DNA from 2 places in the Pseudoalteromonas sp. 1181_04 genome. Region 2 is predicted to be linked to the other one. Evidence: predicted binding sites of a transcription regulator. Region 2 holds the regulator's gene; the other holds the start of a gene.
The links. Region 2 encodes FliA, which starts transcription of late flagellar genes. Its sites were predicted from a motif close to CTAAAGNTNNNNNNNNNNNNGCCGATA; they were not measured.
Positions count from the first base shown of each region.

Region 1 (3,427 bases), on a different contig from region 2:
AGTGCTGCAAAATCACGTATTAAAGATACAGACTTTGCGCAAGAAACTGCAAACTTAACAAAAATGCAGATTCTACAACAGGCTAGCCAAACAATTCTTAGTCAGGCTAATCAACGTCCACAGGCTGCATTAAGTCTTCTAGGATAATAGGTTGGAAATAGTCAATTAATTGACTAAGAATGTAGCGCCTTTGTTTAATGGGGTATTAACAAAGGCGCTGAAACGGATTGATAAAGCGGAGGCGCTTAAAAATCCTGTATTGTTCTAACATTTGTAAGAACATAATTGTTAAAGCACAAACTATGCCAATAGTAAGTGTTAGGCATACCCACTCTCAAACTTATCTTCAAAGGGCCTTATAGGCCCTTTTCTCGTTTTTTATAATTCAATGCAACTCTATCTATAAAGTTGGCCTAAAGATTGCTGAATACTTATTACGATTTAAATTAATCTGCAAAGTGGCAGTTTATTGCCCCCAGTCAACTTAACTTGACTGTAGTAACAGGTCACTTTGTCAAAATTCCACTCATTAAATTAAAGAGTGGCTTTAATTTGACAGATAAGAAGAGAGTTTATTATGGCTTTATTTGTAAATACGAATGTCAGCGCGCTTAATGCGCAAAGACAGCTTGAAAGAACTGGCAACGACTTAGATACTTCCTTTAAACGTTTATCATCTGGTCTGCGTATTAACAGCGCGGCGGATGATGCTGCTGGTTTACAAATATCGGATCGTTTGCAATCGCAAATCTTGGGTTTAAACCAAGGCAACCGTAATGCGAATGACGGTATCTCGCTGGCACAAACGGCTGAAGGTGCGCTTGATGAAATTACTTCTACATTTCAACGTATCCGAACACTTGCTCAGCAATCAGCAAATGGCTCTAATACAGATGAAGATAGGCTCGCTATCCAAGAAGAGATTAGACAGTTATCTGATGAGGTTAACCGAATTGCCACGGACACTACATTCGGTGGTCAAAATTTATTGGATGGCTCTTATTCTGCAAGCTTTCAGGTTGGTGCTGATGCTGTACAGACTATTGGTTTTAGTATGCAGTCTGTTGGCGATACAGCTAATTCTCTCGCTGCTAATGGTGGTTTTACTATATCAGGTGTTGCCGGTGTTGCTTCAGCCGTGGGTGGTAAAGCACTTTCAACGCTCGCAGCTAATGTAAGCTCAGTTGATGGCGCAACGGCATCAACAACATTAGATTTTTCTTCTGTATTTACAGCTGCAGGTATTAGTGTGTCATCACAAGTAAATGCACAGGCTGTGTTTGCGGGTATGGATTCTCTAATAGCGGTGGTTGATAAAAAACGCGCTGAATTAGGTGCGGTACAAAACCGTTTTCAGTCGACAATACGAAATCAAGCTAATATTTCTGAAAATTTAGCCTCTGCTAAATCAAGAATTAAAGATGCTGATTTTGCAATGGAGACAGCTAACTTAACTAAAAACCAAATTTTACAACAAGCGAGCCAAACAATATTAGGCCAAGCAAATCAAAGGCCTCAGGCTGCATTAAGCTTGTTACAGGGTTAAAATAGTATAACGTTGTTAAAAATTTATAAATAAAGCTAAAGTTTCCGTTTTATCTGACGATAACTGACTTAGAGAACTAAAAATCTAGGACTCTCAGTCTGGAGTAATAACAGGGTAGGGGTATCCCGTTGTTATTCTATTTAAAATGATAAAGCGGAGGCTATTATGGCTTTATATGTAAATACTAATGTGAGTTCATTGAACGCACAGCGCCAGTTGATGAAATCTGGTAACCAGCTCGATACATCCTTTCAACGTCTATCATCAGGTTTTCGCATTAATAGTGCAAAAGATGATGCTGCAGGCATGCAAATATCTAACCGTTTAACTAGTCAAATAAATGGTTTGAATCAAGGTAACCGAAATGCTAATGATGGGATCTCACTTGCGCAGACTGCTGAAGGCGCACTTGATGAGACTACGTCAATGTTCCAGCGTATTCGTACTCTTGCTCAACAAGCTTCAAACGGTTCAAATACAGATGAAGATCGTTTAGCAGTACAAGAAGAAATTCGTTCATTATCAGAAGAAGTAAATCGTGTTGCTGCAGATACAACATTTGGTGGTCAAAATCTACTAGATGGTTCATTCTCAGCTAACTTCCAAGTTGGTGCTGATGCTGTACAGAATATTAGCTTTAGTATGGCTTCTGTTGGTGGCACTGCAAACTCGGTTGCGGGTAATAATGGCTTTACTATGTCAGGTATTGCAGGTGTAGCAAGTGCTGTGACAGGTGCAAGCTTAAGTGCTACTGCGGGAACAATTAGTTCGCAGGTTGGTGCTTCAGCTGATAATACCGACTTTGCAACTGTATTTACAGCAAGTGGTATTAGTGTATCTTCTCAAGCTAACGCACAAGCAGTAATGGCAGGTATGGATGCAATGATTGCAGTAGTTGATAAAAAACGTGCCGAACTCGGTGCTGTACAAAATCGTTTTCAATCAACTATTCGTAACCAATCTAACATTTCAGAAAACTTGAGTGCTGCTAAGTCACGTATTAAAGATACTGATTTCGCTGCCGAAACAGCTAATTTGACTAAATCTCAAATATTACAACAAGCAAGCCAATCTATTTTGAGTCAAGCAAACCAGCGTCCACAAGTAGCATTATCGTTACTAGGCTAGACGGTTAATTAGGTCATTATTGAGATATTGTCTCGATAATGACTTATACTTTGTTTGTATTTTGAAGGAGAGCTACTATGGCTGACTTAGGTGGAATAATTAAATCGAGTGAAAACTTCACCGCTAATTCATCTTTTACAAATAAAAATGAGTTAAACGAAGCAAGTAAAAAAGCAACTGTTGAAAAAGCTGGTACAAAAATTGCTGGTAGAGAGCCCGCACTTGTTGATAATAGTCAGCAACTTGATTCTGAAAGTGAAAGAAAAGCACTGATCGACGAAGTGAAAGAAAACTTAGAGAAATTAAATAAATATATTCCTGTGACGGCAACAAATTTAAAATTTGAATTTGATGAGCAGGGTGATCCACCAATAATTAAAGTGTTTGATAAAACAAGCGAAGAAGTTATTCGTGAAATTCCAACTGAAGAGTTTAGAGAAGTTGCTAAAGCTTTAGATGAATTTGCCGATAAACTAACTAACAAAGGTTTGTTACTAAATCAAACTGTATAATATTTTTTGGAACAGATAGTAGGAGAGAAGTATGCCACTTATAACATCCGCAGGTATTGGATCTGGGCTGGATCTCGAAAGTATCATTACAGCATCTGTTGATGCCGAAAATGTTCCAAAAATGAATGCCTTTGCAAAAAAGGACAAGTCGTTAGAAGTTGAATTATCTTCAATCGGAGAGATCAAGTCTGCGTTATCCAAGCTACAAGACACAATAAAAAAGCTAGCAGATCCTGATAAT
Region 1 is NZ_VXCS01000027.1:36,646-40,072, reverse strand. Features, by position in the region: gene FW757_RS19375 (flagellin N-terminal helical domain-containing protein) at 1-147, shown strand, start outside; gene FW757_RS19370 (flagellin N-terminal helical domain-containing protein) at 578-1,546, shown strand; gene FW757_RS19365 (flagellin N-terminal helical domain-containing protein) at 1,712-2,674, shown strand; gene FW757_RS19360 (flagellar protein FlaG) at 2,752-3,186, shown strand; gene fliD (flagellar filament capping protein FliD) at 3,218-3,427, shown strand, end outside.
Region 1: a site for FliA is predicted at 1,582-1,608, ahead of FW757_RS19365 (flagellin N-terminal helical domain-containing protein). Genes of this name have one in related genera too.

Region 2 (3,427 bases):
GCTATCATCTTGGCTGCCAAATGCTGTCAACAAGTGGATCAAGCTGTCTTCGACTTCTCTAACAAGCTCGATAACCCGACGGATCACTTGACCGGTTAAATCTTGAAAATCTTGTGCCATTAACACATTGGTCATGAGTCCTTGCAACTCATCCGTTTTAGTTTGCGAGCTATTCATGAACTTATCTAAGCTATGGCAAAGTGTTTTAAATTCACCTAGCTCGATTTCACGATTCATTAAACGATCCCAAGTGGGTTTAATGTCTGAAATGTCATCTGCAAGCTGTTGGGCAATGGGTAAACTTGCTTCTACAGCATCCATGGTTTTATTAGCAGCGTTTTCGGTCATTTCCATAACATAGTTAAGACGCTGCTTCGCGTCGGGTAGTGCATCTTTGGTCAAATCAGCTAAACGTGTATCAAGCTCAAAATTTTTCAACGCATCATGAAGCTGACGCGTAAGTTTGCCTACTTCGGCAAATAATTCTGATTGCTCTTTTGACGCCGCATCAATAATTAACTGATCAGCTTTATCTTGTTCACCGTTTTCAAGGTAAACCACAAGCTGACGGGCTTGTTCTAAACTGATCTGAGGCGCAGCAGGTGCTGACATAAGCCTCTCCTATTTATTTAACCTAAACGCTCAAACACTTTTTCCAATTTGGTTTTCAGTGTTGCAGCTGTAAATGGTTTAACGATATAACCGTTAACACCAGCTTGTGCAGCAGCAACAATTTGTTCTTTTTTAGCTTCTGCTGTTACCATTAAAACAGGAATGTGTTTCAGGCTGTCATCGGCCCTAATAGCGCGCAAGAGATCGATTCCTTGCATGCCAGGCATGTTCCAATCTGTAACTACAAAATCAAATTCTTGATTCTGCAACATCGGTAAAGCTGTTGAGCCATCGTCAGCTTCTTGTACATTTGTAAAACCCAAATCTCTTAACAGATTTTTGATAATACGTCTCATCGTCGAAAAATCATCAACAACAAGAATTTTCATGTTTTTATCCAAAACATCCTCCGGTGAGGTCTGAACCTATATTTACTTACTACTAATTAATCCAGTCATTGATTTTTGCTTTGAGCTTAATCATCGCCTGACCATGTATCTGACTCACACGCGATTCACTTACATCGAGTATATGTCCAATCTCTTTTAAATTCATTTCATCGTTATAATACAGCGACAATACTAACCCATCTCGTTCAGGTAAAGATTGTATAGCTGTTAATAATGATTGATTAAAGCGTTCATTTTTAACGTTATTAAAGGGCTTGTCCAGTGCTAAATCATGTCCCACTGGTGTGATAACATCTTCATCTACCCCTAAGTCTTCTATACCTAACACTTTACTTGAATTTACATCACTAAGAATATGATGGTACTCATCTAGCGTAATATCAAGTTTTTCAGCAACTTCACTGTCTTTAGGTTCTCGATTCAGGCTGCTTTCTAGCTCACTAATCGCTTCAGCGACTCTGCGGCTATTACGGTGCACTGAGCGTGGAGCCCAATCACCTCGGCGCATTTCATCCAGCATCGCACCACGGATACGAATGCCTGCAAAGGTTTCAAAGCTTGCACCTTTAGTCGCATCAAAGTTCTTTGATGCTTCAATTAACCCTATCATCCCCGATTGAATCAAATCATCGAGTTGCACACTCGCGGGTAAACGAGCGATTAAATGACAAGCCACTTTTTTGACTAAGGAAGCATGTCGCTCAACAATCACATTTAAATTTTGTGTCGATTGATATCCCATCGCTTTATTCACCGATGCCGTCATAGTTAGCCGTTTACTAATTTTTCTATGAAAAATTCTAAATGACCAGATGGTTGATTAGGTATAGGCCATTTAACTGCTTTTGTCGCTAATGTTTTAAATGCTATTGCTGCTGGGGAACTTGGAAATAAATCAACAATCACTTTCTGACGACGAGTTGCTTTACGCATATTTTCATCATACGGGACTGTTGCTACCAATTCCATTGAGACATCCAAAAAGCGATCCGTTACTTTTGAGAGCTTAGCAAATAGTTCCTGGCCTTCACGCATGCTGCGCACCATATTAGCAACGATTTTAAATTTATACACACCGTGCTCACGACTCAATACTTTGATTAATGCATAAGCATCAGTTATTGAGCTCGGTTCATCACATACTACTACCATGACATCTTGCGCTGCGCGCGAAAAACTTAATACCATGTCAGAGATACCAGCAGCAGTATCAACAATTAATATATCAAATTCGGTATTTAATTCACTAAAAGCGCGAATTAAACCAGCATGTTCTGATGGTGAAAGTTCCACCATACTTTGTGAGCCTGACGTCGCTGGTACTATTTTAATTCCTGCAGGCCCTTCAACTAAAATTTCATCGAGCTCGCATTCACCTGATAGTACATGAGATAGATTACGCTCTACCCTAAGTCCTAACATCACATCACAATTTGCTAAACCCAAATCGGCATCCAGTACTAACACTCGGTTTCCGAGCTGACCCAACGCAATCGCAGTGTTAAGTGAGACGTTAGTTTTCCCTACGCCACCTTTGCCACCTGTTACAGCGATAACTTTAACGCCGTTATTATTGTTTTGACTCATTTTACGCAGGCCACTTGCTTGATCTAATACTGTGTTAATCATACATCCCTACTGTGCTTGACGCTACTGCTTGGCGTCGTGAATGTTGTGCTTTTGTTCTTTTTAAATACAATTGTTCTGCTTTTTTTACTAATTTCTCTGCATTGGCGACCCGAATGTCCTCTGGAACGCGCTGACCGTTAGTAAGATACCCTATTGGAAGGCGATTTTGAATCGCTATACTAATAATCTCACCTAAACTTAATGATTCGTCTAATTTAGTGAAAATACAGCCACTTAATTGTACCTTCTTAAAGTGTCTTACGGTTTCTTGTAAAACATTAATTTGTGCGGTCGCACTGAGCACTAAATAATTGCGAATATCGACACGTTGATTACGCATTAGTGTATTTAACTGCTCAGTTAAACGTAAATCACGTTGGCTCATTCCCGCTGTATCTATTAATACTAGACGCTTATTTCGTAAATGATATAAAACTTCTGCTAATTCATTGGCATCTTTAACTTGTTTTACACCACAACCGATGATTCGGCCATAAGTAGCAAGCTGTTCATAAGCGCCAATACGGTAAGTATCAGTGGTAATAAGCGCAACTTTATCTGCGCCATATTTTTGTGCGCCAAGGGCTGCAAGTTTTGCCACGGTTGTAGTTTTACCAACCCCAGTAGGGCCAACAAGTGCATATACGCCGCCTTGGCGTAGTATTTCATTATTTGTAGTATGCATTTGGTTTTCAACCATTTGCAATAGCGCTTGCCATGCTTGCTGACGTGACACATCATCGGGAATAAAACAGGCCATTTGCTCTGCAACTTCA
Region 2 is NZ_VXCS01000020.1:66,419-69,845, forward strand. Features, by position in the region: gene FW757_RS16815 (protein phosphatase CheZ) at 1-612, opposite strand, end outside; gene cheY (chemotaxis response regulator CheY) at 630-1,013, opposite strand; gene FW757_RS16825 (RNA polymerase sigma factor FliA) at 1,054-1,764, opposite strand; gene FW757_RS16830 (MinD/ParA family ATP-binding protein) at 1,791-2,651, opposite strand; gene flhF (flagellar biosynthesis protein FlhF) at 2,644-3,427, opposite strand, start outside.